2 regions of the Acidovorax sp. JHL-3 genome follow, and region 2 is predicted to be linked to the other one. Evidence: riboswitches for the same ligand, from Rfam matches in the RefSeq annotation. Region 2 holds a riboswitch; the other holds the start of a gene.

Region 1 (15,410 bases), 2.7 Mb from region 2:
CAGGCCGAAGCCTTGCAACTGCAGGCCGCGCCACGCGGCACACCGGGCGACGCCGTGGGCAGCCTGCGCGCGTCGCTGACCCAGCGCCTGGGCGCCACCGCCCAGCTCAGCCTGGTGGGCGACCGCGCCACCATCACCCTGAAGGGCGCGCCCGCCGACGCCCTGGCGCAATGGCTGGCCCAGGCACGCAGCAATGCGCTGGCGGTGCCGGTGGAAGCCCGGCTCACGCGCAGCGCGGCGGCGGCTGCGGGCACATCGCCACCTGCCACCCTGGGCAATGTGCCCGCTGCGGCCGCACCGCGCTGGGATGGCAGCCTGGTGCTGGCACTGCCCGCGCGCTGAACGGCGTCCCTCTCGTGTTTCGCAACGTGTCTTCTTCCCTGCGTCCCCGCCAGCGGTTAGCCGCCACGGCAGCCCCGCGCTCGCCCTGGGGCTGGGCTGCAGCCGGGGTGCTGGTGGGAGTGCTGCCTGCGGTGATCAGCTTTGCGCCAGCACAGTGGCTGGCCCGGGCGGTGGACAGTGCCACCGGCGGGCAAGTGCTGCTGGCCCAGGCACGCGGCACGGTGTGGACCGGCTCGGCCCAGCTGGTGCTGACCGGTGGCGGCGCCAGCCAGGACCGTGCTGCCCTGCCCGGACGGCTGGAGTGGCAGCTGCGCCCCACGCTGCGCGGCCTGCATGCGCAGGTGCATGCCGCGTGCTGCATGACCGCGCCGCTGCAGGCCCGCCTGGATGCACGCTGGGGCGGCGCGCGGCTGGCTCTGGCCGATGGGCAAAGCCAGTTCCCGGCAGGCCTGCTGACCGGCCTGGGAACCCCCTGGAACACCCTGCAACCCCAGGGCCAACTGGCCGTGCAGACCCAGGGTTTCGAGGCCGCCTGGGCCGCAGGGCGCATGGCGCTGACCGGCACGGTTCAACTCGACGCGCGGGCGATGTCGTCGCGCCTTTCCACCCTGCGCCCCATGGGCAGCTACCGGCTGGTACTTCAGGGCGGAGATGTGCCCACGCTCACCCTGGGCACGCTTGACGGCCATCTGCAGCTCAGCGGCAGCGGCCAATGGGTAGGCCAGCGCCTGCGCTTCACGGGCGAGGCCAGTGCCACGCCCGAGCGCGAGGCGGCCCTGGCCAATCTTCTGAACATCATCGGACGGCGCAACGGCGCGCGCTCCATCATCACCGTGGGTTGATCCTATGACTTCCAATCTTTCGCCCCAACTGCGATTTGCTCTGAATACGATAGCTGCTTGCGCTTTACTGGCAAGCGCTAGCGGGCAAATTCATGCACAAACGGCCATCGGAACCGGCACCAGCAGCGTGCGCCCGGGCGAGCCCGTCACGCTCAACTTCGCCAACGCCGAGATCGAAGCCGTGGCCCGCACCATGGCCACCATCACCGGCCGCAACGTGGTGGTGGACCCGCGCGTCAAAGGCCAGCTCACCCTGATCACCGAACGCGCCGTAACGCCAGCGGCCGCCTTCCAGCAGTTTCTGGCGGCGCTGCGTCTGCAGGGCTTCACGGTGGTCGAGTCCGCCGGCCTGTACAAGGTGGTGCCCGAGGCCGACGCCAAGCTGCAGGGCGGCAGCGTGAGCGTGTCGCGCGGCGGCGCGCCCGGCCCTGGCGGCGGGCAGATCGTCACGCAGATCTTCAAGCTCAACTACGAAAACGCGGCCAACCTGGTGCCGGTGCTGCGCCCGCTGATCAGCCCCAACAACACCATCAACGTGAACCCCGGCAACAACTCGCTGGTGATCACCGACTATGCCGACAACCTGCAGCGCCTGGCGCGCATCGTGGCGGCCATGGATGTCTCCAATGCCAGCGATGTCGAGGTAATCCCGCTCAAGAACGCCGTGGCCGCCGACCTGGCCCCGCTGGTGGCGCGGCTGATTGACGGTGGCAGCGCAGCCGCCCCGGCGGCGGCCCAGGGACAGAGCGACACCTCGTTCAAGACCACGCTGATTGCCGAGCCGCGCAGCAACGCCCTGATCCTGCGCGCCGCCAACCCCGCCCGCGTGGCCCAGGTGCGCGCGCTGGTGGACAAGCTCGACCAGCCGCCCGTGCCCGGCAGCAGCGCGGCCAGCGGCAACATCCATGTGGTGTACCTCAAGAACGCCGATGCCACCAAGCTGGCGACCACGCTGCGCGCGGCCATGTCGGCCACAGGAGGCGGCAGCGGCGCTGCCGCAGCGGGCACTTCCGGCTCTGGCGGGCTCGCGACCTCTGCGGCGTCGTCCAGCACGGCATCGGCCAGCAACTCCAGCAACAGCGCCGGGCTGGGCGGCAGCGGAGGCCTGGGCATGGGCGCGGGCGGCGGCTCCAGCAGCGCCAACAGCAACCAGCCCTCGACCGGCGGGCAGATCCAGGCCGACCCCACCACCAACTCGCTCATCATCACCGCGCCCGAGCCCCAATACCGGCAGCTGCGTGCCGTGATCGACAAGCTCGACGGCCGCCGCGCGCAGGTGCTGGTGGAAAGCCTGATCGTCGAAGTCACGGCCAGCAAGCTGGCCGAGTTCGGCATCCAGTGGCAAAGCGTGCTGGGCAGCAAAGGCGATGGCGTGGTGGGCGCCATCGGCACCAACTCGGCGGTGTCGGGCGGCAACATCCTGAGCCTGGCCGCAGGCATTGCCTCGGGCAGCACCTCGGCGCTGACCTCGCTCGGCGGGGGCCTGAACATTGCGCTGGCGCCGCGCGTCAACGGCCAGTATTACCTGGGCGCGCTGGCCAATTTTCTGCAAAACAGTGGCGATGCCAACGTGCTCTCCACCCCCAACCTGATGACGCTGGACAACGAAGAGGCCAAGATCGTCATCGGCAACAACGTGCCCTTTGTCACGGGCTCGTATGCCAACACCACGGGCAACAACACCGTGAACCCCTTCACCACGGTAGAGCGCAAGGACGTGGGCCTGATGCTGCGTGTGCGCCCGCAGATCAACGAGAACGGCACCGTCAAGCTGGCGATTTACCAGGAAGTCTCGAAGATCGACGGCAACACCCTCAAGGACGTGAACGGCCCCACCACCAGCAAGCGCTCCATCGAATCGAACGTGCTCGTTGAAGACGGCAGCATCATCGTGCTGGGCGGTCTGCTGGAAGACAGCTACCAGCAGGCCGAGGACAAGGTGCCGCTGATGGGCGACATCCCCGTGCTGGGCAATCTGTTTCGCAGCGAGAACCGCTCGCGCAAGAAGACCAACCTGATGGTGTTCTTGCGCCCCGTGGTGGTGCGCGATGCCGCCGCCAGCGACGCGCTGATGCTTGACCGCTACGACGCCATCCGCGCGCTGCAGCAGGTTGCGCAGCCCGCCCCCAGCGCCGTGATGGGCTCTGTCTCGGGCGCCCCGGTGTTGCCCGCGCTGCGCCCCGAAACCGCTCTGCCCACACCGGTTTACACCCCCGCGCCCATCAGCACGCCCATCAGCACGCCCATCACAACGCCCTGAGCAGCCCCGCCATGCGCCACCCCCTGCCCTACGCCTTTGCGCGCACCGCCCAGTTGCTGCTGGAGGACGACGGCCAGCAGCTGGTGCTGTGGCACGGCCCCCAGCCCAACGCCAGCGCGCTGTCGGAAGTGCTGCGCAAGCACCCCGTGCAGCAGTTGCTGCCGCTTGATGCCCATGGCATGGCCCAGCGCATCAGCGCGGCCTATGCGCAGGGCGAATCGAGCGCCGCCACCGTGGTGAGCGAGGTGGAAAGCGACGCCGACCTCTCGCGCATGATGCAAGAGCTGCCCGCCGTGGAAGACCTGCTGGAAACGGCCGACGACGCGCCCATCATCCGCATGCTCAACGCCCTGCTCACGCAGGCCGCGCGCGACGGCGCCAGTGACATCCACATCGAGCCCTACGAGCGCCACAGCAGCGTGCGTTTTCGCGTGGACGGCAGCCTGCGCGAGGTGGTGCAACCCAACCGCGCGCTGCACGCTGCCCTGATCTCGCGCCTGAAGATCATGGCCGACCTCGATATCTCCGAAAAGCGCCTGCCGCAGGACGGCCGCATCAGCCTGCGCCTGGGCACCCGCGCCATCGACGTGCGCGTGTCCACCCTGCCCAGCGCGCACGGCGAACGCGCCGTGCTGCGCCTCTTGGACAAGAGCGAAAGCAAGATCAGCCTGGAGGCCGTGGGCATGCAGGGCGACACCCTGCACCGCTTTACAGACCTGATCGCCCAGCCGCACGGCATCGTGCTCGTCACGGGCCCCACGGGTTCGGGCAAAACCACCACGCTGTATGCGGCGCTGTCGCGGCTGGACGCCACGCGCAACAACATCATGACGGTGGAAGACCCCATCGAATACGAGCTGCCCGGCGTGGGCCAGACGCAGGTCAACAGCAAGATCGACCTGACCTTCGCCAAGGCCCTGCGCGCCATCCTGCGCCAGGACCCGGACATCATCATGATTGGCGAAATCCGCGACTTCGAGACCGCGCAGATCGCCATCCAGGCCTCGCTGACGGGCCACCTGGTGCTGGCCACGCTGCACACCAACGACGCCGCGAGTGCCGTCACGCGCCTGACCGACATGGGCGTGGAGCCGTTTCTGCTGTCCTCGTCCCTGCTGGGCGTGCTGGCGCAGCGTCTGGTGCGCAAGATCTGCACGCAGTGCGCCGGCAAGGGTTGCGACGCCTGTGGCCAGACCGGCTACGCAGGCCGCACGGGCGTGTTCGAGCTGCTGGTGACCACCGACGCCATCCGCGCCCAGATCCACAACCAGGCTTCCGAGGCCGACATCCGCGCCGCCGCTCTGGCCAACGGCATGGCACTGATGCGCGACGACGGCGAGCGCCTGATTGCCGCCGGCATCACCAGCCGTGAAGAAGTGGTGCGAGTGACCAGAGATTAGGGGACGCCACCCGTTGCCCGGCAAAGCCGGTTCCACGGTGGCACTGGCCTGGATCGCGCAGGGTGCTGGCGCCGTCGCGCCATGAACCGCAGCTTGAAGCTCCGGAATTAAATGCTATTTATTTAATAGCTTCTAGCGCTTCCTGCATAAGCGCTAGCAGCCAAAAACACCACTATTGAATCTGCAGCGCCACTTGCGCCTGCCGCGCCCTGGCGGGCTGGCGGCCGCGGGCCGCAGCAGCGGCGGGCAGGCCGCCTGGCTGCGCACTCGCGGCAGCGCCATCGTGCAGCTTGAACTGGCTGACTGCGCGCGTGAGTTGCAGGGCCTGCTCGCGCAGCGATTCCGATGCCGCCGTGGACTGCTCCACCAGCGCGGCGTTTTGCTGGGTCATCTGATCAAGCTGCGTGACCGACTGGCTGATGTGGCCGATGTTGTCGCTTTGCTCGGCGGCCGAGGCGGTGATTTCGTGAATGATGCCGGACACGCGGCGCACGCTGCCCACGATTTCGGTCATGGTCTGGCCTGCCTGGCTCACGAGGCGCGAGCCATCTTCCACGCGCTCGACCGATGAACCAATCAGCTCCTTGATCTCTTTGGCCGCCCCGGCGCTGCGCTGGGCCAGGCTGCGCACTTCGCTGGCCACCACGGCAAAGCCCCGGCCCTGCTCACCGGCGCGTGCGGCTTCCACGGCAGCATTGAGCGCCAAAATGTTGGTCTGGAACGCAATGGAGTCGATCACGCCCGTGATGTCGGCAATCTTGCGCGAGCTGGTGGTGATCTGGTCCATGGTGCTCACCACCTGCGACACCACGGCACCGCCGCGTGCTGCCACTTCGGCGGCCGACGAGGCAAAGTCACTGGCCTGGCGCGAGGCCTGCGCGCTTTGCTGCACCGTGCTGGTGAGCATCTCCATCGACGATGCCGCTTCTTCGAGGTTGGCAGCGGTCTGCTCGGTGCGCTGGCTGAGGTCGTGGTTGCCCGTGGCGATTTCTGAACTGGCGGTAGAAATGTTGCCCGCCGCATCCTGCACCTGGCGCACCAGGCCGCGCAAGGATTGCTGCATGCGGCCCATGGCCGTCACCAGCTGGCCCACTTCGTCGTGGTTGAGTGCCTGCGTGTCGCGCGACAGGTCACCCCCGGCAATGCGCTCGGCCAGATCGCGGGCCTGGGCCAATGAACGGGTGATCGAGCGCACGCTCAGGTAGGTGAGCGGAATCAGCACCGCCAGGGCCAGTACCAGGGCCACGCCAATCAGGCCGGACATGGTGGCGGCAAGGGTGTCCACGCCCTGGCGCGCCTCCTGCATCTGCTCCCGGGCCGAAGTGGCCAGGCGAGAGAACAGCTGGTCGGTGGCTTCCATGTGTGTTTTCAGCCGGTCGGCATAGGCGCCACCGCCGGCACCGTCGATCTGGGCGCGCTCGATCTGGTCGAAGATCGGAACAATGCCGGCTTCGTATTGCTTGATCTCGTCGAGCGATTTGTCGATAGCCGTCACAAAGGCCGCGTCGCCCGCCTGCACCTGGCGTACCTCGGCCAGGCTCTTGCGCAGGGTCGCCAGCGTCTTGCCCCAGCTTTCGCGCAGCGCCGCCACTTCCACGGTGTTGTTGAAGTTGATGATGATGTCTTTCTCGGCACGGCGCAGGTCGCCCAGCGCGGTGCGCAGATCGGACATATCGGTCAGCGTCTGCACCCGTTGCGAAAACAGCACCTCCAGCGTGCCGCGGGTGCGGTCCAGCGCAATGAAACCCATCGCACCAATGATCACCAGCAACACCAGCGAAAAGATCGTGCCGAAATACAGGCGCGCACGAATGGAAAGTCGGCCCAGAGCGTTCATGGCTCACCCTTACAAATTTTGACAAGTACCCTGGCGAAGCAACTTTGATGCCACGCCCTCAACCAGCCTTCTGGGCTGGCGCTCGGGGACTATAAATGCCACATCCTCCTATGGCGCACAGGGTATTTACCGGCGTTTTTGCCTCCGCCGCCGTGCTGCCGCGGCACGTTTTTGTGGCATGGATTTGAAAACACTTTGTCACATTTGGGGCAGACAATGGGTCGCACCGCCGCCCAGGCAGCGGCATCCACAGGGCCGACACCAGCGCCCTTTGCGCACCCCGGCATAGCCCCGGCCTCATCGAAGAACCCAGGAACACCATGTCTGCCCCCCTGCACACCACCACACCATCCCGGGGAACCCTGGGCAAGCGGCTGCTGACCACGTTCTGCGTGGTGCTCACGCTGACCCTGCTGGGCTCGGTCATTGGCATCTGGTCGCTTCGCCAGATCCAGCAATCCACCGAAACCATGGTGAGCCAGGGCGTTGCCACCGAACGCCTGGTTGCCGACGCCTACCGTTATCAGGCCATCAACTCCGAGCGTTTCAAGGCCATCGCCCTGAGCTCGGAGCCCGAAGTGAATGAAATTCTGGGCGCCGACATCGCCGCCACCCAGCAGCGCTACGACGGGCTGATCGCCGAGCTGGACAAGGGACTGCAGGCTGCCGAAGACCGCGCACTGCTGGAGGGCATCCAGGCCGCAGGAAAGGATTTTCAGAAAGCCCGCGCCGAGCTGATGGCGGCCAGCGAATCCAACTTTACCGTGCGCATCCGCAAGGTATATGCAGAGCGGTTCCTGCCCTCTTCCGGTGCACTGCTGTCCGCACTGGGCACGCTGACCCAGTCGCAGCGCAACGCGATTGATGCCGGCGCACGCGAGGTGGAGCGCCTGGGCGCCGTGGCCCGCACTGCGCTGCTGGCCTTTGGGGCACTGGCCCTGGTGGTGGGCAGCGTGCTGGCGCTGTGGCTGGTGCGCAGCATCACACGCCCGATCGCATTGGCCAACGTCACGGCCGACCGCGTGGCGGCCCTGGACCTGCGCCACGACATTGCCGGCCATGAAAAAGACGAAGCGGGCCGCATGCTCAATTCGCTGGCGGTGATGCAGCAGGCGCTGCGCACCCTGGTGGTGCAGGTGCGCGGGTCGGCACAGAACGTGAGCTCCGCCGCATCGGAAATCGCCAATGGCAACACCGACCTCTCCAGCCGCACCGAGGAAACCTCTGCCAGCCTGCAGCAGACCGCGGCGGCGCTGGAGCAGATCACCATCCGGGTAATGCAGTCGGCGCAAGCGGCGCACGACGCGCAGCAGATCGTGGCCACGGCCACGACGGTGGCGCACGAGGGCGGCAGCGTGGTGGCCCAGGTAGAGCGCACCATGCAAGGCATCCATGCGTCGGCCGGCAAGATCGCCGCCATCATCGGCGTGATCGACTCCATTGCGTTCCAGACCAACATTTTGGCTCTCAATGCCGCCGTGGAGGCGGCCCATGCGGGCGACCAGGGCCGGGGCTTTGCGGTGGTGGCTGCCGAGGTGCGCAGCCTGGCCACCCGGTCGGCCGCCGCGGCGCGGGAAATCAAGGCGCTGATCAATGAATCGGTCGATCAGGTGAAAGAGGGCACCAGCCTGGCGGGCGTAGCGGGCACTACCATGCAGCGCATCGTGGGCTCCATCCAGAACGCCGAACGCATGATGGGCGAGATCACCTCCGCCACGCAGGACCAGAACCGCGACATTGGCCAGATCAACACCGCAGTAGCGCGGCTGGACCAGATGACCCAAGCCAACTCGGCGCTGGTAGAGCAGTCAATGGCCGCATCGGCCGGCCTGCGCAGCCAGGCCCACGAGCTTTCCACCCTGATCAGCCGGTTTGTGCTGCCTGGCCAGGGCGCCGAAACAGCCCTGCCGCCCATCGGCCAGATTGCCCACGCACACCGGCAACAGGCACTGCTGGCGAATGGCTAAACAACGGGGTTGCGGCCGCCCCGTTGTAGATGGCTGGTGAGGGCTGAAAATTGGGTGAATCCGCTAAAAAATAGGTAAAAAGTGCTGTTAGCGCTTATGCAGCAAGCGCTAACAGCTACGTTTTTAATAGCAATCAATCAGACAGGCTTGATCGGCACGTACAGGCTGCCGCCGCCGCGCTGAAACTCTTCAGCCTTGGTCTCCATGCCCGCCGCCAGCGCTTCGGCCTCGGCTACGCCCTTTTGCGCGGCAAAGTCGCGCACTTCCTGCGTGATCTTCATCGAGCAGAACTTGGGGCCGCACATCGAGCAAAAGTGCGCCACCTTGGAGGCATCCTTGGGCAAGGTTTCGTCGTGGAAGGCCTGCGCTGTCTCAGGGTCCAGACCCAGGTTGAACTGGTCCTGCCAGCGAAAATCAAAACGCGCCTGACTCAGCGCATCGTCACGCGCGCGGGCACCGGGGTGGCCCTTGGCCACGTCGGCGGCGTGCGCGGCGATCTTGTAGGCGATGATCCCTTGCTTGACGTCGTCGCGGTCGGGCAGGCCCAGGTGTTCTTTGGGCGTCACGTAGCACAGCATGGCCGTGCCCATCCAGCCGATCATGGCCGCGCCGATGGCAGAGGCAATGTGGTCGTAGCCCGGTGCGATGTCGATGGTCAGCGGGCCCAGGGTGTAGAACGGCGCTTCGTGGCAGGTCTTGAGCTGCTCGGTCATGTTGGCCTGGATCATGTGCATGGGCACATGGCCGGGGCCTTCAATCATGGTCTGCACGTCGTGCTTCCAGGCCACCTGGGTCAGCTCGCCCAGCGTGTGCAGCTCGGCAAACTGCGCCTCGTCGTTGGCGTCGGACGCGCACCCGGGGCGCAGGCCGTCGCCCAGGCTGAACGAAACGTCGTACGCCTTCATGATGTCGCAGATGTCCTCGAAGTGCTCGTACAAAAAGCTCTCGCGGTGGTGCGCCATGCACCACTTGGCCATGATGGAGCCGCCACGCGAGACGATGCCGGTGCGCCGCGCCGCCGTGAGGTGGATGTACGCCAGGCGCACGCCGGCGTGGATGGTGAAGTAGTCCACGCCCTGCTCGGCCTGCTCGATCAGCGTGTCGCGGAAGATCTCCCAGGTCAGGTCTTCGGCGACGCCGCCCACTTTTTCGAGCGCCTGGTAGATCGGCACCGTGCCAATGGGCACGGGCGAGTTGCGCACGATCCAGTCGCGTGTGGTGTGGATGTTTTTGCCGGTCGAGAGGTCCATCACGTTGTCGGCACCCCAGCGGATCGCCCAGACCAGCTTTTCCACTTCTTCTTCAATGCTGGACGTGACAGCCGAGTTGCCGATGTTGGCGTTGATCTTGACGAGGAAGTTGCGGCCAATCGCCATCGGCTCCACCTCGGGGTGGTTGATGTTGGCGGGAATGATGGCGCGGCCACGGGCCACTTCGTCGCGCACGAACTCTGGCGTGATGATGCGCGGGATGCTCGCGCCCATGGGGTTGCCCATCAGGCGCTTCTCACGGCCCGCGTCCTGCATGTACTGCTCCATCCACTCGCGCTTGCCGTTTTCACGGATGGCCACGTATTCCATTTCGGGGGTGATGATGCCTTTGCGTGCGTAGTGCATCTGCGTCACGTTACCGGTGTGGTTGGCACCACTCTTGGCGCGCAACGGCTTGCGCTGCAGGGCGGCAGCCTCGGCGCGCAACTGGGCCAGGCGGGTGGCGTCTTCGCTTTTTTGCCCGTCGTCCAGCGCCACCGGGGCGCGGCCCTCGTAGTGCTCCACATCACCACGGCCGGTGATCCAGCCGCCGCGTACGCTGGCCAGGCCCTGGCGCACATCGATCGCAGCCTCGGGGTCGGTGTACGGGCCGGAGGTGTCGTACACGCTGACCACCTCGCCATTGGTGAGTGCGATGTCGCGCACCGGCACGCGCAAATCGGTGTGCAGATGGCCGGGGAGGTGGGCCTTGCGGGATGCGGGGAAGGGCTCGCGCGTCCGCGCCAGCAGTTCGGCAAACTTTTCGGGGGTGGCCAGCTGTGCCAAATCGGCGTGTCGGTCGGGGGCGTTCATGGGGCAGGTCTCCTGGTTCCGGTGGCGGGGGTTGCTCCGGAATGGACCTGCTCCCCCGCAGGTGCGCGGGGCACCTGGGGCATGGCGTGCATGCCGGATAGGCAGGCACGGGCGCATGGAGGTCGGCTCTTCTTCCGCCGGTATGAACCGGATCAAGTTCGTCGGGTTCGCAGAGGGGCGTGTGTTTCACGCCCTCCCGCATCTCAGTGCATCAGCACACCCCGGAGCAGGCGCGAGTATAGGCCAGCACTGCTTGCGCTGCCGCGACCCAACTTTCGGGCTCAGGCCAGGCGCCCGATGAACATCACGGCAAAGAAGAAAACCGCCGCGATGATGGTCCATTTCAGCACCACCAGGCCAAAGCGCTTGTAGCGTGCCTGGCCGGTGCCCGCATAAAACGCGAAGGAAACCGCCGCAGTCAGCAGCAGTGCCATGGCCAGCCAGCGAAACAGCAGCATGGGTCTGCTACCAGGCTCGCACGGGTTGCAGGAAACCGCTGGGTGCCTGGCGGTCGTCCTCGAACGTCACCTCTTCCCAGGCGTCGCGCTGGGCCAGCAGCTCGCGCAGCAGCAGGTTGTTCATGGCATGGCCTGAACGGAAGGCGCTGTAGGCGGCCAGCAAAGGCTTGCCAACCAGGTACAGGTCGCCCATGGCGTCCAGGATCTTGTGCTTGACGAATTCATCGTCATAGCGCAGCCCGTCGCTGTTGAGCACCTTGTAGTCGTCCATCACGATGGCGTTGTCGAGCCCGCCGCCCAGCGCCAGGCCACTTGCGCGCATCATTTCCACATCGCGCGTGAAGCCGAAGGTGCGCGCACGGGCGATGTCGCGGCTGTAGTTGCCGGAGCCCAGGTCAAACTCGACCCGCTGGCCCGTGGAATCCACCGCCGGGTGGTCGAAATCAATCTCGAAACTGAGCTTGTAGCCATGGTAGGGCGTCAGACGCGCCCATTTGGCATGGGCGCCCTCGCCCTCTCGCACCTCGACCGGCCGGGTCACGCGGATGAAGCGGCGGGGTGCGTTCTGCAATTCAATGCCTGCGCTTTGCAGCAGAAAAACAAACGATGCCGATGAACCATCCAGGATGGGGACTTCTTCTGCGGTGATGTCCACGTACATGTTGTCGATACCCAGGCCGGCACAGGCCGACATGAGGTGCTCGACGGTGTGCACCTTGGCGTTGCCGGTGCCGATGGTCGATGCCAGGCGGGTGTCGGTAACGGCGGCCGCAGAAATGGGGATGTCCACCGGCTGGGGCAAATCCACGCGGCGAAACACGATGCCCGTGTCGGGCTGGGCCGGCCGCAGGGTCAACTCGACCCGCTGGCCGCTGTGCAAACCTACCCCCACGGCGCGGGTCAGGGTTTTGAGGGTGCGTTGCTTGAGCATCCTGCGATTTTAGTTGCCGCAAGGATTTTGTGCTGCCGCGCTCGGCGCTGCGCTGGGCGGGGTCCACTCTGAGTGGAATGCACTCGTTTTCCCTCACAACCGGCATGGAGGACAATCACACAATCGGTTACAGGGCAAGCCCCAAAGGATCCGCATGGCCCACGACCCGGGCCGCTCCTTTGCTTGCGGGCCCAAGAACAGCCCTTTTTTTTCATCCCGGGAGATTTCATGAGCAAACTCAGTTTCAGAGGCAAGATCCTGCTGATGCTGGCCACAGCATTGGTAGCACTGCTGTTTATGGCGGTCAGTGCATTGCTGCAGCAGCGGTCACAGATCATCGAGTCGCGGCGTGAGCTGCTGACCACAGCGGTGCAATCGGCCCACAGCATCGTGGCCTCGTACCAGGCCAAGGCCGCAAGCGGGGCGATGCCGGTAGAAGAAGCCCAAAAGGCGGCCAAGGACGCTTTGCGCGTGTCCCGCTTTGGTGGACCTGAAGGCAAAACCGAGTACTTCTATATCTGGACGCTGGATTCCAAAGGCGTGATGCACCCCATCAAGCCTGAATGGGAAGGCCAGGACATGGCTGGCAAAGTGAAGGACGGCGCCGGCACGGACATTCTCAAACAGATATCAACCGCGCTCAACGCCAGTTCCAACGGCCGCGTATTTGTGCCCACCATGTTCGCGCGGCCCGGCTCGCAGTCGCTGGTGCCCAAGCTCCAGTACGTGATCCGTGTGGACGGCTGGAACTGGATGGTCGGCTCCGGTCTGTATACGGACGACATCGACCAGCTCGTTCGCAAAACCCTGCTGTCCAACCTGGCGATCGTGCTCGTCGTGATGCTGGTCGTGGGTGGCGTGGGGTTGCTGGTCACGCGCTCGGTGCTGCGCCAGATCGGAGGCGAACCCACCGACGCCATCGCAGTGATGTCAGAGGTGGCCCAGGGAAATCTGGACACCCCCATCCCTGACGCTCCAGCAGGCTCCCTGCTCGACGGCCTGGGCCGCATGGTTGTCTCGCTGCGCCAGCTCGTGACCGAAGTGCGCTCGGCCACCGAAAGCATCGCCACGGCTTCCAGCGAGATTGCCCAGGGCAACAACGACCTGGCCCACCGCACCGAAGACACTGCCAGCAACCTGCAGAGCACTGCGAGCAGCATGGAAGAGCTGACCAGCACCGTCCGGCAGACCTCAGACTCTGCCCAGACCGCCAATCAGATGGCCACATCGGCGGCCACGGTGGCAGCGCGTGGCGGGGAAGTGGTGTCGCGTGTGGTCGCCACCATGCAGGACATCAACGCCAGCAGCAACAAGATCAGCGACATCATCGGTGTGATCGATGGCATCGCCTTCCAGACCAATATTCTGGCCTTGAATGCCGCTGTCGAAGCCGCCCGTGCGGGCGAGCAGGGCCGGGGCTTTGCCGTGGTGGCCAGCGAGGTGCGCAGCCTGGCACAACGCAGTGCAGAAGCCGCCAAGGAGATCAAAGCCTTGATTGGCGCGTCGGTTGAAAAGGTGGAATCGGGCACGCAGCTGGTGGGCAATGCAGGCGCCACCATGACCGAGATCGTTGAGAGCGTTCAGCGCGTGACTGACATCATCGGTGAGATCCGATCTGCCACCTCAGAACAGAGCCAGGGCATCGCGCAGGTCAACACCGCCATGAACCAGCTCGACCAGATGACGCAGCAGAATTCGGCCCTGGTGGAACAATCCACCGCCGCCGCAGACAGCCTGCGCGAGCAAGCCATGAAACTCACCCAGGTGGTCGCGTTGTTCCGGGTGAACGGCAGCAATGCCTCGGCGCCCGCACCGGCAAGACGGCCTGCACCCCCAGCCGCACTTCGCCCTGCCCCAGCCCCGGTACGCGCGGGCAAAGCGCCCCCACCATTGGTCAAGCCCGCATCCCCTCGCCCCGCCCCAGCCGCCAAGGCCCCGGTGGCAGCGCTGCCGCCGAAGTCCAGCAGCCCAAAACCAGCGGCAGGTGACAACGACGATTGGGAGTCCTTCTGAACCGGGAGCGCTGCGTAGCCCCATCGAAGCAAGTCCGCGCACGGTAAACCTGCGCTCCATGCAAAGAAGCCCTGCCAACTCACGCTGGCAGGGCTTCTTTTCTTCGCCCCCCAGTCGCCACAGGGCAACCGAGGGGGCGCAAGAGAACGCCGATCAGTCGGCCTGCTTGCGCAGGAAAGCCGGAATTTCCAGATCGTCCATGCCGCCCGACGACAGTGCATCGACGCGGGCTGCTGCCTGCGTGCGGTTGGTGCGCCAGACGCTGGGCACCGACATGCCGCCGTAATCGGCCTGGGAACCGACGCCCATGCCGCCTGCCACGCCGACGGCTCCGCCCATCACGCCGCTGGTGGTCATGGGCATCTGGTAGGCCATGTTGTCCGTGCCCGTGCGCAGGCCGCCCTGCACCACCGAGATGGGCTGGCGGCGCGCATTGGGGCGCGACAGGCCCGTGGCCACCACGGTCACGCGGATCTCTTCACCCAGGCTGTCGTCGTAGGCAGCGCCGTAGATGACATGCGCGTCGGGCGAGGCGTAGGCGTTGATGGTGCTCATGGCCAGGCGCGATTCGGACAGCTTGAGGCTGCCCTTGGCGGCGGTGACCAGCACCAGCACGCCCTTGGCGCCCGACAGGTCGATGCCTTCGAGCAGCGGGCAGGCCACGGCCTGCTCGGCGGCAATGCGGGCGCGGTCGGGGCCGCTGGCGGTGGCCGTGCCCATCATGGCCTTGCCAGGCTCGCCCATCACGGTGCGCACGTCTTCGAAGTCGACGTTCACATGGCCGTATTCGTTGATGATTTCGGCAATGCCGCCTACGGCGTTTTTCAGCACGTCGTTGGCGTGGGCAAAGGCTTCGTCCTGAGTGATGTCATCGCCCAGCACTTCGAGCAGCTTTTCGTTGAGCACCACGATCAGCGAATCGACATTGGCTTCGAGCTCGGCCAGGCCGTTGTCGGCATTGCTCATGCGGCGGCCACCCTCCCAGTCGAAGGGCTTGGTGACCACGCCCACGGTGAGAATGCCCATTTCCTTGGCCACACGCGCAATCACCGGTGCGGCGCCGGTGCCCGTGCCGCCACCCATGCCGGCGGTGATGAACAGCATGTGCGCGCCCGAGATGGCGGCGCGGATGTCATCCACGGCGGCTTCGGCGGCTTCGCGGCCCTTGTCGGGCTTGCTGCCGGCACCCAGGCCGCTTTGGCCCAGCTGGATGGTGCGGTGGGCGGAGCTGCGGGTAAGCGCCTGCGCGTCGGTGTTGGCGCTGACAAACTCCACGCCCTGCACGCTGCGCGCAATC
Region 2 (15,410 bases):
CGCCAGCGCGGTCGCCAGGGCACTGCCGGGCTCGGTCACGCGGTTGACGATGCCCAGGTCGTGCAGGCGCTCGGCAGTCAACCGGTCGCCGCACATGAGGATCTCGGTGGCCAGCTGGCGCGGCAGCGCCTGCGACAGGCTCCAGCTGGCGCCGCCATCGGGCGACAGGGCCACGTTGCTGTAGGCCATCACAAACACCGCATTGCGGGCCGCCACCACCAGGTCGCATGCCAGTGCCAGCGAAAAGCCGGCGCCTGCCGCAGCGCCTTCGACTGCTGCAATCACCGGCTTGGGAAAAGTACGAATGGTCTCGATCCAGCTGTGCAGGCCTTCGATGCTTTGCGCCTGCACCTGCGGGTCGGCCTGGCGGCTGGCTTGCAGACGCAGCAGGTTGCCTCCTGAGCAAAACACGCCTGCGGCCCCGGTGATGACAACACTGCGCACCTCGGCGCTGCTCTCGGCCACGTTGAGTGCCTCGATGCCGGCGGCATACATGGCGGGGTCGATGGCGTTGCGCAGCTCCGGGTTGCTGAGCGTCAGAACCAGGGTCTGGCCCTCGCGGGCGGCTTGAAGTTGTGCGGGCATGGGGAGTTTGCAGGCGGTAGGGTTGGGTGCTTCCTCAATGCTCTTCAACGTGTGCCAGGCTCAGGCCGATGGCCCCGCGCCGGCGCAACCAGGGGCTGGGGCGGTACCGTGTGTCGCCATACACCGTTTGCATGTTGAACAGCACTTCGAGGATGTTGGTGGGGCCCCAGCGGTCGCCCATGGCCAGTGGTCCGAGTGGGTAGCCAAGCCCCAGCGTGACAGCGGTTTCCAGGTCACGCGGGCTGCAGATCTGCTGCTGGCAGATGTCGCTGGCAATGTTCACGATGGTGGCCACCACGCGCTGGGTGACAAAGCCACCGCTGTCCCGGATCACGCTAACGGCCTTGCCGTCGCGGGCAAAAAGGGCGTGTGCAGCGTCCCGAATATCCACGCGCGTGGCCGGATTGGTGGCCAGCACGCGCCGCCGGGTGGCAGCATCGTCAATGAGCATGTCGATGCCGATGGTGCGGGCGGGATCGAGCCGTTCCACGACCGCGACGGTGGTGATGTCAAAACCCAGCGGTGCCACCAGCGAGATGGCAGTCTGCGACGGTGATGCGCCCGTTTCAATGGTGGCGCCCAGGTCCTTGAGCAGTTGGTAGAGCTCGGCGCGCCGCGCCGCGCGTGTTGAAACCCACACCGGTGGAATGCTGGCAACTTCGGGAACAGCGGGTTCGGCAGGAACCTGCGCCACGCCGTTTTCGTAGCGATAAAACCCTTCGCCCACCTTCTTGCCGAGTATTCCGCCCGCCAGACGCTGCGCAGTGATCACGCTGGGGCGAAAGCGCGGTTCTTCGTAATACTGGTGGTAGATCGACTCCATCACGGGGTGGGAGACATCCAGGGCCGTTAAATCCATGAGTTCGAACGGCCCCAGCTTGAAGCCCACCTGGTCGCGCAGGATGCGGTCGATGGTGGCGAAATCGGCCACGCCTTCACCGACGATGCGCAGCGCTTCGGTGCCAAATCCACGCCCCGCATGGTTGACGATGAATCCTGGGGTGTCTTGCGCCTGCACCGGTGTGTGCCCCATCTGACGCGCATAGTGGGACAGTGACTCGCACACTGTGGGGGCTGTCTTGAGCCCGGCAATCACTTCCACCACCTTCATCAGCGGCACGGGGTTGAAGAAGTGAAAGCCCGCCAGCCGTTCGGGCCGCCGCAATGTGGCCCCGATGGCGGTCACCGCCAGTGAGGATGTATTGGTGGCCAGCACGGCGTGTGGCCCCACCACGGCCTCCAGTTGGGCAAAAAGAGCCTGTTTGGCATCCAGACGCTCCACGATGGCTTCGATGACGAGGTCGCACGACGCCAGGTCGGCGATGGTGGCGACGGGCTCAAGCAGGTTGCCCCAGCCCTGGGCCTGTTCATCGGAAATGCGTCCTTTGTCTTGCAGGCGCTGCCATTGGGCCTGGATGCTGCCGCGCGCCGATGCTGCGGCGTCCGGTTGCATGTCGAGCAAGAGAACCCGACTGCCGGCCTGGGCCGCTATCTGTGCAATGCCTCGGCCCATGGCGCCCGCGCCTACGATGCCCACGATGGGAAACTGATTTTTCATGGCGGCATTATGGCGTTGGCGTTTAGTGACACTTGTGTGCAAAAATGACCACACCAAAAAAAGAAATTTTTGTGAAATTACGTAACGTTATTTTTGGGGCCGGGTGTTTGGTGGTCGTTGGCAGTGCCGCAGCCATTTCGCTGGGGCAAAGCCGGGGGGCCGTCATCCTTGGTGCTCCGGTCGATCTCGTCTTTGATGTGCAACCCGACGAGGGGGCAGATGTTGCTTCGTCCTGTGTCACGGCAGATGTGGCGTTTGGCGACACACCTGTTGCCGAGTCCCGGGTGCGGGTGTCTGCGTTGCCCGAGTTGCCGGGCCGCTCCCCTGCGGTGCGTTTGCAGGTGGCGGGTTCGGTGAATGAGCCCGTCATCTCTGTCACGGTGTCGGCTGGGTGCGCGGGCAAAGTCACCCGCGCCTACATTTTTCTGGTCGATCCGCCCGTTGCCTACGTGCCCGGTCGCGTGGTGAACATTGACCAGCTGGCGTCGGCCCCCCCCGCATCAGGCCGCGATGCTGGCGCAGCTGCAGGTCGCCTCACCTCGCCGCCCGCCGTGCGCCGCAGCGTGCAAGCGCCGGCCGATCCCAGCGCACAGGCCGACGTCGCCACTCCTGCCCCTCGCAAGCCACAGGCCGCCAAGCCGAGAGCTCGCGTCGCACCGCCGCGCACGCCGCGGGTGGCTGCGCCCAAAGCACCTGCACGCGAGGTGAGCGCTGCCAAGGTGGCTGCCCCGGCCCCGGCGCCAGAGCGATCACGCCTGGTGATGGAACCGCTGGATGCCTTGGCCGACCCGTCTGTTGCCTTGCGTCCTTCGGCTGACATGGGGGCCTTGCCGACTCAGGCGTCGGCCTCACAACGGCTGGAAGCGGCAGCGGCCTGGAAGGCCATGAACATGGCACCCGATGCGGCGCAGCGAGATGACGAACGCGTGCGTGTGCTCGAAGCCGAAATGGCCGCCTTGCGTGCCAAATCCGCCTCCGACCAAGCCAGCTTTGCTGAATTGCAGCAGCGACTTGCCTTGATCGAGAGCCAGCGCTTTCCTGCAGGGCTTGTTTATGCGCTGCTGGCTTTGCTGGCGTTGGTATCGGGCCTGCTGGCCTGGGTCTGGAGCAGGGCGCGCCGTGAATCCCGGCTGGCCATTCAGGCCTGGCGCGATTCAGTCGCGTTGAGTGCCAGGCACGGCGATGCCGGTCATCACGATCCCCATGATCTGGTGCCGCACCCCCACGATACTTGGACACCTGAGGATTCGTCGCAGTTTGCGGAAGACACGCATATCCAGTCAGGATCGCAGCCCCTGCAGCCTGTCGTGGCACCCGCGCAAGCAACGCCTGAGCGCGCGCAGCAACCCCTAGCGGTGGCAGAAACCGGGCCACGTGCTGATAGCTTCTCGCATATCGTCAACCCCGAAGCCCTTTTTGACCTTCAGCAGCATGCCGAATTCTTTGTTTCGGTAGGGCAACACGATCAGGCCGTTGAGGTGCTCAAGAAGCACATTGCAGCCCACCGCCAAACATCGCCATCGGCTTATCTTGAGCTCTTGCGGCTGTACCACACGCTGGGGCGCTCGGACGATTTTGCCCAGCTGCGCGATCAGTTCTGCAGCCACTTCAATGCGCAGGTGCCTGAGTTCTCGGCGTTCAGCCGCCAGGGCCGACCTCTGGAGCATTACCTTGATGCACTGGCCGCCATCGAAGCAGAGTGGACCTCGTCCTCCGTGCTGCAGTTGCTCGAAAAGTATCTGTTCCGCAGGGCGGGGGATGCATCGGTTGCACCGTTTGATCTGGCGGCATTTGACGATCTGTTGCTGTTGCTGGCCATTGCGCAAACCACGCCGGCAAGCGCTCGTGGGGCAGCGCCTCCGCGCATGCGCACAACACCACTTGCTTCGCCGCTGGATGCTCTGGACGGCGCAGTGTCAGAGCCGTTGCACGTTAAATCGCCTTCGGCTGCGGTCCCCGTTGTCGATCTGCCCCTGGATTCGCTGACTGCCAGCCTGGAGTTTGATTTTGGCCATCATGCGCCCGCAGCGCCCGAACTTTCTAGCAACGCAGTCCTGAAGCCCGGCGCACCAACAGAGTCCCATGAGCTGGACCTGGATTTGTCCGATCCTCCGCATCTCACGCTCAGCGATCTGCCTCCCGTTCCGGTCACGGTGGCGCCGCGTCCAGACCAGCCGATTGGCTTTGGCATGGCCAACGATCTGGTGGAAGTGCGCCTTGAACTCGAAGAGCTCGAACAACGCAAACCCGAACCCAAGGTGTGAACCGAACCCGGGGCGCTGCGGTGCCAGGTCGCTCTCGGTCATGCTGACGGGAGAACCACCTCCGCTACCGACGCTTGTGCGGTGTGGTGGGGGTGTTGCAGCCACCGGCAAATCCCCGGCAGCCTGGACGCTGACCCATTTACGCTGTCCCAGCGCCAGGGCGCTACGTTGTGGCCATGCGTGCCATTAGCTGGCGCGCAGCCTTTTCGGGGTTGGGTGCGTTGACCAGCGCCCGCACCACCGCGATAGAGCCCACGCCGGTGCCCAGCACTTCGCCAAACTGATCAGCGCCAATGCCTCCAATGGCCACCAGTGGATAGCCTTGCATCAGGCGCGCATAAGCCGCCAGGCGGCCTATGCCCTGGGGCGCCGTCGCCATTTTTTTGAGCGTCGTGGGAAACACCGCCCCCAAGGCGACATAGCTGGGGCCCACGGCGTCGGCGCGCACCATTTCTGCGTAGCCGTGCGTGCTCACCCCCAGCCGCAGGCCCGAGGCCTGCAGGGCTTGCAACTCGCTGGGTTGCAGGGCGTCGAGGTCTTCCTGCCCGAGGTGGACGCCATAGGCCCCAGCCTCAATGGCCTGGCGCCAATGGTCGTTGATGAACAGCAGCGCCTGCGTGCCTTGCACCGCCTGCACGGCTGCTGTCACCTCGCGCGCCACGGCGGCGCAGTCGTCTGATTTGAAACGCAGCTGCACGGTGGGTACGCCGGCCCGCGCCATGCGCCCCACCCACACCGCATCGGGCAGCACGGCATACAGGCCCAGCTGCTGCGGACAAGACGCAAAGGCGCTACGCCGTGGCGCTGGCTGCAGGCCAAAATCCTGCGGCTCATCAGGCCATGGCGTGGGCGCAAAATGGCCCATGCGCGCGCTGCGTGCCTGCCATGCGTGGGCCACGCACTCTGCATCGTGCGCAATGAACCCGAGTGCGCTGCAAGCCTGAAGCGCAGCCTGGTACACCGGATCTGGCGATGTGGGCGCTGGCGTGGGCTGCGCCGCAAAGCCGGGAAACGCGCTGGCATGGTGCTGCAGGATTTCTTGCAGCATGGCGTGGACATCACTCATGGGCGTCATTCGTGGGCGTGGTGCCAGAAGGGGGTGCCAAGCACGGGGGTGCTGGCCTGGGCGGTGTCCTGGGCTGCCATGGCGCCGGCCTTGCGGGCAGATCGCCCCGCCTGCACCGCGTCGGCAAATGCCCCGGCCATGGTGACGGGGTCTTGCGCCAGTGCAACGGCAGTGTTCAGCAGAACGCCGTCATAACCCCATTCCATGACCTGGCAGGCGTGCGAGGGCAGGCCCAGGCCTGCGTCCACCAGCAGCGGCACATCCAGGCGCTCGCGCAGCAACTGCAGCGCATAGGGGTTGACGGGGCCGCGCCCGGTACCAATGGGTGCAGCCCAGGGCATCACGGCCTGGCAGCCTACGTCCACCAGGCGCTGGCACAGCACGAGGTCTTCGGTGCAATAGGGCAGCACCTGAAAGCCGTCCTTGATGAGTTGCGCGGCAGCTTCCACCAGGTTGAGCGTGTCGGGCTGCAGCGTGTAGTCGTCGCCAATCAGCTCCAGCTTGATCCAGGGGGTGTTGAACACCTCGCGCGCCATATGCGATGTGGTGATGGCCTCTTGCACGCTGTGGCAACCGGCGGTGTTGGGCAGGATGGGCACATTCAGGCGGCGCAGCAGCTCCCAGAAGCTGTTGCCCGCCTCGGCACCAAGGCTGCCTTGGCGGCGCAGCGATGCCGTGAGCATGGCCGGGCGTGCGCGCTGCACTGCGGCTTCCAGCACGCTGGGCGATGGATAGCGTGCCGTGCCCAGCAAAAGGCGGCTGGAAAAAGATTGGCCATAAAGGACCAGCATGTCGTCGGAATTGGAAGAGGTCATGGCATGCGGTGGCATCAGCCACCCGTCACAGGAGAGATGATTTCCACCCGGTCGTCGGCCTGCAGCAGTTGTTCGGCGTAGTGGGTGTTGGGCACAAAAACGGTGTTGACCGCTACCGCGAAGGGCGGACGCGCCGCCACGGCGGCAATGGCATCGGCCAGCGTGGCGCCGTCGGGCAGTTCGTGGGATGTCTGGTTGATCAGAATGTTCATGGCAACGCGCGGCTATCGTCTCCGGTGGGCAGGGCAAGATCAAAGCGGGAGGCCAGCGGCGACTGGCCCGTGGCCATGATCTCCAGCACCACGTCGAGCATGGCCGGGGCGATCATGAAGCCATGGCGGTAAAGGCCGTTCACTTCTAGCACCCGGGGTTGCGATTGGCGCACGGCGGGCAGATTGTCGGGCAATGTGGGTCGGCACTGGGTGGCGATTTCCACAATGCGGGCTTCGGCAAAGCCGCTGTGCACGGCGTAGGCGGCGCTCAGCAGCTCCAGGGTAGACCGCACGCTGGCGGGCGACAGGTCGTCGGATTCGATTTCCGTGGCGCCAATCACAAACAGATGGTCTTCCTTGGGCGCAATGTAGATGGGGTAGCGCGGGTGCACCACCCGGGTGGGGCGCCGCAGTGTGACCTCAGGCGCGTGCAGGCGCACCACTTCGCCCCGCACGCCGCGCAAGTCCCGCCATTGGCCGCGCGCGCCCAGACCGCGGCAGTCGAGCAGCCAGTCGGCCTGCCCGGGTGTGCCGGGCGAAAACTCGCCAGGGTCGCACGGGGTGTGCCAGTGGCAGCGCACCTGCAGGCGATCCATCTCATGGGCCAGGGCGGCCAGCAACTGGCGGTTGTCCAACTGGCCTTCGCCGGGCAGGTACAACCCTTGCATAAAGCGGTGCGCCAGGGTGGGCTCGGCAGCAGCCACACCGGCGCTGTCGAGCACCTGCATTGCGGGCAGATCGGGAATGGTGGTCTGGGTGGTTTCCAGCAGGCGCTGCAGCCGATGGGCTTCGGCGGCGTCCTGGCGGTGCCAGACGATCAGCGTGCCATCTTGCTGAAAGAACACCGGCTGCTCCAGCGCAGCCAGCACCTGGGGCCAGCGCGTGAGGGAGTATTGGCCCATGCGCACCACCCCCGGTTCTGTCACGGCCGACTCGGCCAGCGGGGCCACCATGGCGGCAGCAATGGGCGCCGCGGCATGCTCGGCGGCCGGGCCACCGCTGTCGAAAACTTCGACAGTGTGGCCCTGGCGGGCCAGTTCAACAGCCAGAAGCCGGCCCATCAGGCCGGCACCCAGAATGACAATGGAGGAAGGTTGGAGTTTCATGCGTCCTACTGTGGGCAACAGGAGGACAAAACGGGGCTGTGCCGTTACTGGAAACTCCCCACGCCAGCATGACCTGGATCGGGTAGCGGAGCCCAGCACCCGCAGGTGCTGTAAAAACTTGTCGTTTCGTGGCTCCAGGGTCTTTCTCAGTCGCGCGCCACACTGGCGGGACACCCCTGTTTCGTCCGTAAGCCAGAATTACAGCATATCCCTTTGCGCGTCGGATTGACCTGGCGCATAGGCCATAATTTTTGCCATGACAACTCCAACCAGCTTCGCCTCTCCGCAACCGCGCTATGTGCGCGTGCTGTCCATCGCCGGTTCCGACAGCGGCGGCGGCGCGGGCATCCAGGCCGACCTCAAAACCTTCAGTGCCCTGGGCTGCTACGGCATGACGGCCATCACCGCCATCACCGCGCAGAACACGCTGGGCGTGACGGGCATTCACGGCGTACCGCCCGACATGCTGCGTGCGCAGATCGACGCCGTAGCGCAAGACATCGGCGTGGACTCCGTCAAGATCGGCATGCTGGCGTCACCCGAGGTGGTGCGCGTGGTGGCGCAGGCCATCCGCACCCACCGCCTTCCCCATGTGGTGCTCGACCCGGTGATGGTGGCCACCAGCGGCGACCGGCTGATCGCCAGCGAAACGGTGCAGGTGCTGGTGAACGAGCTCTTTCCGCTGGCCGCCGTGGTCACACCCAATCTTGACGAAGCCGCGCTGCTGCTGGGCCGCGAGATTGAAGGCATCGACGACCTCGACGACGCGGCGCGTGACCTGCTGGCCCTGGGCGCACCCGCTGTGTTGCTCAAGGGCGGGCATCTGAAAGGCGAGCGCGTGGTGGACCTGCTGGCCACGCGGTCGGGCCTGCGCCAGCGCCTTGAAAGCGCCCGCATTACCACGCACAACGGCCATGGCACGGGCTGCACGCTGTCGTCGGCCATCGCCGCATTTTTGGCGCAGGGTCTCCCACTGCCGCAGGCCGTGGAAAAAGCCCGGGCCTACATCCTGGGCGCCATTGCTGCCGGTGCCGATGTGCATACAGGCCAGGGCCACGGGCCACTAAATCATGGTTATGCGCCCATAGTGCAGCGGGTGCTGCAAGATTGAGTTCGAGTCCTGCGTGGCCCGTTAAGAGCTGAAGCGCTAAAGAGGTCCTCAAACCACCTGCGCGAAATTGCTGCGCAAGTAGGCAATGATTTTTTCGGAGTCGTAGAGCCAAAGGCTGTTGCCAGCTTCGTCCGTGATCTTCAGGCAGGGTACCTTGGTGTGGCCACCTTGCTGCGTCAATTCGGCTCTGGCGGGTCCTTCCGGCTGAGCGTCCACCTGGGTGATTTTCAGGGACAGGCGACGCATTTCCTGGCGCACTTTGATGCAAAAAGGGCAGGTCTTGTATTGGTACAGGGCGAGTGCGCGGCACGATTGGTCCACCGAATCTTGTCCGGCAGTGGAACGCACCATGCCCTGGGGACGCGTCAAGGTCTCCTTGAGCTGCATCACAGGGCCCAACACAATGCGCAGGGTCTTGAAAAAGGATCGAACTAAAAATTTCATGGGCCATTTTAGGCAAGCAGAGAGCTGCCCCTTTGTGGGCAGACCATGGGCTGCCCTTGCTCGAGTTCGCTCAGCGCCGAGGGCGCGTTGCGAACGCCAGCACAAAACACAGCACCAACGTGGGCAAAGCGGCGCCCAGCACTGTAGAAACCATGGGCAGCAGGTGGTAGAAAGAAACTCCTGCCAACCAGATGGCAACAGGCAAGGGGTTGACCTTGCGTGCCTGCGCCAGCAATGCGGGCGCATTGGTGCCAAAAGCCAGGCGCCCCAGGATGACGCCGAACAAGGGCACAAACACCGAGCTCAGCAGCAGCAAAAACGGCTCCAGGCTGTGCATGGGCAGCACCAGCGCCAGAGCGGTGCACAACGCTGTCATGGCCAGGCCCCAGCGGCGCACGCTCCAGCGTGGCAGCAGGCTGTGGGCCGATACGGCGCCCGAATAGGTGTCGCCATAGGCGTTGTCCACCTCGTCAATCAGGATCAGCGATAGCGCAATCAACCCGCCCTGGGCCAGCAGCAAGGCCTGCACCAGATCTTTGCTGGGCAAGGTCAGTGCCACCAGCACACCCAGCGCATAGCACCACAGGTTGGCCAGCGCATAGCCCAGCCAGGTGCCGCGCAAGGCCGCGCCGCCGTTTTTGCCGTGGCGGGCGTAATCGGCCACCAGGGGCAGCCACGAGATCGGCATGGCAATCACCAGATCCAGCGCGGGCAGTACGCCCATGCCGCCTTCGCCTTTGCGGTTCCACAGCGCTTCAAAACCCTGGGCCTGCGCCAGCGACAAAAATTGCCAGCTCAGCCACAGAAGCGACACCACCACCAGCGGCAGCGCCACGCGCGCAATCACCTTGCGCACCAGCTGCACCATCGAGCCGCTGATGAGCAGCATCACCACGCCGCCCCAAAGCAGCGTGGCCAGCACAGGCCAGTGCGCGCCTGCCATGGTGGCCGATTGCTGACCGATGGCTACCGTGGCATCGCGCATCACCACCAGCTCAAACGTGCCCCAGCCCATCAGCTGCACGATGTTCAGGATGATGGGAAGCCCCGCAAAGGTGCGGCCATACACCGCATGCATCAGGCCCGCACTGGCCAGCCCGCTGTCGCAGCCCAGCTTGGCCACCCAGCCCAGCAGGCCGGCACCCAGGATGGAGCCCGCCGCGATGGCCCACAGGGCCTCTTGGGTGCCCAGCGCGGGCATCAGGTACGCGCCCACTTGCATCACCAGCAGGCCAACGCCCAGGCTGAACCACAGCGACGCGTGGTCATGCCAGGCAAAGACGCGCCGCTCGCTCGAAACGGGTGTCAGCGCCTCGTTGGCAGATGGGGTGTGGGTGCTCATGCGGGTTCCTTGGCAGTGCGGTGCGTTGCAGCGCAAGGAAGACCCGGGCCAAGCGCGGTCAAGGGCGTGGAATGGCGGACGGGCTTCCCTGCGCGAGGATGATCTCAGTCAGGTTCAAAGGGACTCTCTCAGCCCGTGCAGCGTTGGCGCTGCGGGGCACCCCTAGCGGTGCAGCGCCTTGCGGCGGTGCGGGGCGGATTCTAGCGGGGTGGGGCAGGGCGCAGGCTGGAGTGCAGGGAGACTATCCAGAAATCTCGGTTCCCGAGGCGAACTCATCCGGCCTGCAGAAGGCGCTGCTATCAGGGTCGCGCCCCATCTGCCTGGCGGTGCGGAGTCCGAAAGAGACCCCTTCGAGCCAGAAAACCTCAGGCTGCGTCCGACCGCCGGTCCTGCTCTCTTGCCTGGTAAAAACGACTCTTTTGTGCGTACATCTCCTGATCCGCGCGATGCACCACGGCTTCCATGAACGCTCCTTCCTGAGCGCACGCAGATCCCATGGAAACCTGGATGGTGTGCCCGGGATAGAACTGGTTGTTCAACTCCAGAAGAGACAAAATTCGCTCTTGCATCGCCTGGGCGCCGCGCTCATCCGTTGCGGGTAGCAGCACCATGAATTCATCGCCGCCGATCCGGGCTGCGCAAGCCGGCGCATCCACCGCCTTGGCAAGCACCTCGCCCACGCGGCGCAGCATGGCATCCCCTGCGGCATGGCCGTGCTCGTCATTGACGGTCTTGAGGCCATTCATGTCGATGGCGATCACTGAAAGGGGCCATGGCCCCTTGCGCGACAGGCGGTTCAGCTCTTCCATATAGAAAGCGCGGTTGCGCAACTGGGTCAGCACATCATGCTTGCCCAGGTATTCCAGATAGGCCTCGGCTTTCTTGCGCGCGGTGATGTCCACCAGGGACAGCAGAACCAATCCCCAGTTCTCGGCATGGCTGCTCATGACGGCGAACTCCAGGTGGATGTGCAGTACGTCACCCGAGAGGGCATAGTTCACCACTTCGCGCTGCTGCACCAGCTTGCCTTCCCACAAGTCCTGCAACTGCTCGGCAAAGGATTCGTACATTTCCCCCCGAAAAACCCGTGAGAGGGTCTGCAGCAGTTCTGGCTTGCCGCTTGCGCCAAACATCTCCAAGGTGCGGCGATTGACGTCGATCACGCGGATTTCCTGCATGCAGCGCGTGACGAATTCCGGATGCACTTTCAGAAAGGTTCTGAAGTCGCGGATGCCCCGGGTGCGCACTTCATCGAGCAGTCGCTTCACCTCGCTGAAGTCTTCTACCCAAAGCGATACGGGCGAGTGTTCGAACAGGTCCCGGGTATATCGCTCGCTGCGCTGCAGCTGTTCCGTGCCCCGAACCTCGGTTGTCACATCCTCCAGTGACACCAACACCCGGCTCCAGCTGTCCTCATAGCCGGGAAGCACCCGGGCGCGGACCTGAACATCCAGCCGTCGCCCGTCCAGGGCATAGTTCACTGACCGGGTCTCGAAACCCTGCTGGCCTTCCCACAGCGCAAGTAGCTCTGCCACGATGCTGTCGAGCATGTCCCCACGGAAAACCTCATGCAGCCGACTCTGCAGGGTTTGCTGATCCGCAGCCTTGAACAAGTCGAGGGTGTACTGATTGACCTGCACCACCTTGTAGGACTGGCTGCAGCGTTGCAGCCGCTGCGGATCTTCTTGCAAGAAGGCGAGCAGATCGGTGACGCCGTCCGCACGCCACTGGTCAAACAATTGTTTCAGCCCGCTGTAATCTTCCATCCACAGCGATACAGGGGCAAGGTTGAACATGTCTTCAAAGTCGAGACCTGTTGCAAGAGATTGGGTTAGCACTGACACCTCCAGCGGGCATTATTGCCTACGCCAGTCCCGCAAAATGCGCTCTCTCAACGGGTCACAGGAGATCGAGGCAGCTTCAGCAGCATCGGAGTGATCCGCTGGGTTAGTTCGCCTCGACTCTGAGCAGCTTTTGCAACTTCTCGCTGCTGGTCGTGTACTCCAGCGGCAGCTTGTGCCCCGCCAGCCACTCGGCCGCGCCAAAGGCGGCGAGCGCGGCTTCGTGGAAGCCGCTCAGAATGAGCTTGCGCTTGCCGGGGTAGGTGATGGCGTCGCCCACGGCGTGGATGCCGGGCACGCTGGTGGAGAAGGTGGCGGGGTTGACCACGAGCTGCTTGCGCTCTAGCTGCAGGCCCCATTCGGTGATAGGGCCCAGGCGCGGCACCAGGCCCAGGCGCACCAGCAGCAGGTCGAGCGGAAGGCGCAGCGGCTGGCCCTCGGGCGTGGTCAGCTCCAGCGCGGCCAGGCGCCCCTGTTCTTCGACGATGCCGCTGGCCACGCCGATGGCAACCTCGATGCGGCCCGAGGTGCGCAGGGCTTGCAGTTGCTCCAGCAGTGTGGGCGGGGCGTCGAACACGTCGCGACGGTGCTGCAGGGTGGTGTGTGCGGGGCGCTGCGCCTCGGGGGCGGTGGCGCAGTCAATGGCCTGCTGCACGGCGGGTTCGTCGCCGCCGTGCACCACCACGCGCTGGCCGGCGAGGTTGGTGCTGTCGTCCAGGCGGTAGCGCAGCTGGGTGCCTTCGTAAGCCTCCAGGCCAGGCAGCTTGAGGGCGCGTGGCATGAAGGCACCTACGCCGGCGGCGATGAACACAGTGCGCGCCAACAACCGGGTGCCCTGCGCGGTGCCAACGAGGAAGCCGCCGCCTGGTTGGGTCTGCACGGTGTTCACCTGCTGGCCCAGGTGGAACGTGGGGCCAAAGGGCTTGATCTGCGCGCACAGCCGCTGCACCAGTTCGTGCCCGGTGCAGGCCTCAATGGCGGGAATGTCGTAGATGGGTTTGTCGCCGTACAGCTCGGCGCACTGGCCGCCGGGGTGGGGCAGGGCGTCGATGACGTGGGCGCGCAGGCCGTGCAGGCCCAACTGGAACACCTGGAACAGGCCGACAGGCCCCGCACCGATGACGACGGCGTCAGCGGCGGTGGGGGCCAGGAGGGCAGTGGCGGTGTTCACGGGATGGGGCGCGGGTGTGGGGCTGCGCAGTGCAGGCCCGGGAGGGGCGCCTCGCGCGCAATTAGCGGATCAGGTCCTTGACCTTGCCTGGCTTGCCATTCCACTCGTCGGCGTCGGGCAGGGCGGGCTTGCGCTTGGTAATGCTCTTCCAGCCGTCAGCAAAAGAAAGGTCGGCGTTGAGCTTGATGAACGCGAGCTGGTCTGCCGGCAGGTCTTCTTCGGCAAAGATGGCGTTGGCCGGGCACTCGGGGATGCACACGGCGCAGTCAATGCACTCGTCGGGATCGATGACGAGCATGTTCGGGCCTTCGCGGAAGCAGTCCACGGGGCACACGTCCACACAATCGGTGTACTTGCACTTGATGCAGTTTTCGGAAACGACGTGGGTCATGGCAGGAATTGTGTGGGTCGGTGAAAACCCTTGATTTTAGAAGCTTTCACCGACGAGATTAAAGGGGCCTTGCGGTCAGTGTGGGTTCAGGGGATTGATGCAGGTCAGTTGACCAGCACGGCCCCAGCGGTTTTGTGGCTGGCAGTGTCCACCAGTATCAGTGATCCGAGCACGCGCGCTGTGCCAAATGCAGCCGCGGGAATGGCCTCTTGCAGCAGCAGATCCACATGGCCGATGGCATTGGGATCGAGTTGCGTGGCGGGCTCTTCGGCCAGCGTGTTGATGTTGAGCCGGTGCACCACGGCTTTCACCTTGGCCTTGACCCAGCGGTGGCCATGCAGCGCCCAGTAAACACGGCCCGCCACCAGGGGCTCGTCGTCCATCCAGGCCACGGTGGTGCGCAGCTCGCGGCGGGCGGGCCAGGCGGGCACAGCGGCGGGCGTGTCGAAATCGTCTTCGGCCGGGGCTGCCTCGGTGGGCGCAGCCACGATCCAGTCGCCGCGCGATACATCGACCTCGCGGTCCAGGATGATGCCGGCGCTGGTGCCCGCAGGCACGTCGCCGGGGCGGCGGGCATGGTCGAGCACCTGGGCCACGGTGGCCAACTGGCCGCTGGGGAAAATTTGCACCGGCGTGCCAGGCGCTACGTTGCCTGCTGCCACACGGCCCCAGAACACGCGGCGGCCCTGAGAGGTGTCAGAGGACGAGGACGAGGATTTTTCGACCCACTGCACCGGGAAAGCCAGCGGCAGTGCCGTGTCGGCAGGCGTGTTGGGCAATGCTTCAAGCACCTGCAGCAGCGTGGGGCCTTCGTAGCCGCACCAGCCAGAGTGGGCGTCCACCACGTTCCAGCCCTTGAGGGCAGACACAGGCACAGTGGCGCACACGTCAATGCCTGCGGCTTGGGCAAAACGGGCCAAAGCGCCCTGGATGTGCTTCCAGGCCAGCACCGGGTCTTGCACCGCGTCGAGCTTGTTCACAGCGAACACCAGCGCGTTTACGCGCAGCAAATGGGCCAGCAGGCTGTGGCGGCGGGTTTGCGGCAGCAGGGCGAGGTCGGGGTTTTGCCAGTCGAGCTTGGTGGCATCGACCAGCACCACGGCGGCATCGGCGCTGCTGGCGGCGGTGACCATGTTGCGCGTGTACTGCTCGTGGCCCGGCGCGTCGCCAATGATGAACTTGCGCGTTTCGGTGGCGAAGTAGCGGTAGGCCACGTCGATGGTGATGCCTTGCTCGCGCTCGGCTGAGAGGCCATCAGTCAGCAGGGCCAAGTCGGTCTCGCCGCCGCGCTGCACGCCGGCCAGGTGGTCTTGCAGCACGGCCTTGCTGTCCACCAGCAGGCGGCCAATCAGCGTGCTCTTGCCGTCGTCCACGCTGCCGCAGGTAATGAACTTCAGCGCGGAAATAGGGTCATTTGTGCCGTTTGCGCTTACTGGTATTGCGCCAGCAGCTATTGAATTCATAGTAGTCATCAGAAGTACCCGTCTTTCTTGCGCTTTTCCAT

Evidence for each region. A riboswitch is a leader RNA that binds a small molecule or an ion and turns the genes downstream of it on or off. The one in region 2 is predicted to bind thiamine pyrophosphate.
Region 1: it holds a riboswitch for thiamine pyrophosphate, as region 2 does, so the genes downstream of both, thiC (phosphomethylpyrimidine synthase ThiC) here and K226_RS0113220 (cytosine permease) in region 2, are expected to answer to the same signal.

Annotation. Positions count from the first base shown of each region.
Region 1 is NZ_JAFU01000001.1:128,009-143,418, forward strand. It holds gene gspM (type II secretion system protein GspM) at 1-342, shown strand, start outside; gene gspN (type II secretion system protein N) at 369-1,184, shown strand; gene gspD (type II secretion system secretin GspD) at 1,189-3,444, shown strand; gene K226_RS0100605 (GspE/PulE family protein) at 3,456-4,844, shown strand; gene K226_RS0100610 (methyl-accepting chemotaxis protein) at 5,017-6,681, opposite strand; gene K226_RS0100615 (methyl-accepting chemotaxis protein) at 7,002-8,648, shown strand; gene thiC (phosphomethylpyrimidine synthase ThiC) at 8,786-10,711, opposite strand; TPP riboswitch at 10,824-10,945, opposite strand; gene K226_RS20030 (hypothetical protein) at 10,993-11,169, opposite strand; gene lpxC (UDP-3-O-acyl-N-acetylglucosamine deacetylase) at 11,177-12,100, opposite strand; gene K226_RS0100635 (methyl-accepting chemotaxis protein) at 12,329-14,113, shown strand; gene ftsZ (cell division protein FtsZ) at 14,267-15,410, opposite strand, start outside.
Region 2 is NZ_JAFU01000001.1:2,833,286-2,848,695, reverse strand. It holds gene K226_RS0113265 (oxepin-CoA hydrolase, alternative type) at 1-585, opposite strand, end outside; gene K226_RS0113260 (3-hydroxyacyl-CoA dehydrogenase) at 620-2,143, opposite strand; gene K226_RS0113255 (FimV family protein) at 2,215-4,407, shown strand; gene K226_RS0113250 (thiamine phosphate synthase) at 4,571-5,473, opposite strand; gene K226_RS0113245 (thiazole synthase) at 5,479-6,288, opposite strand; gene thiS (sulfur carrier protein ThiS) at 6,303-6,500, opposite strand; gene K226_RS0113235 (FAD-dependent oxidoreductase) at 6,497-7,606, opposite strand; gene thiD (bifunctional hydroxymethylpyrimidine kinase/phosphomethylpyrimidine kinase) at 7,863-8,717, shown strand; gene K226_RS0113225 (glutathione S-transferase N-terminal domain-containing protein) at 8,766-9,161, opposite strand; gene K226_RS0113220 (cytosine permease) at 9,232-10,503, opposite strand; TPP riboswitch at 10,572-10,677, opposite strand; gene K226_RS0113215 (GGDEF domain-containing protein) at 10,869-12,299, opposite strand; gene K226_RS0113210 (NAD(P)/FAD-dependent oxidoreductase) at 12,451-13,515, opposite strand; gene fdxA (ferredoxin FdxA) at 13,577-13,906, opposite strand; gene K226_RS0113200 (sulfate adenylyltransferase subunit 1) at 14,011-15,378, opposite strand; gene cysD (sulfate adenylyltransferase subunit CysD) at 15,378-15,410, opposite strand, start outside.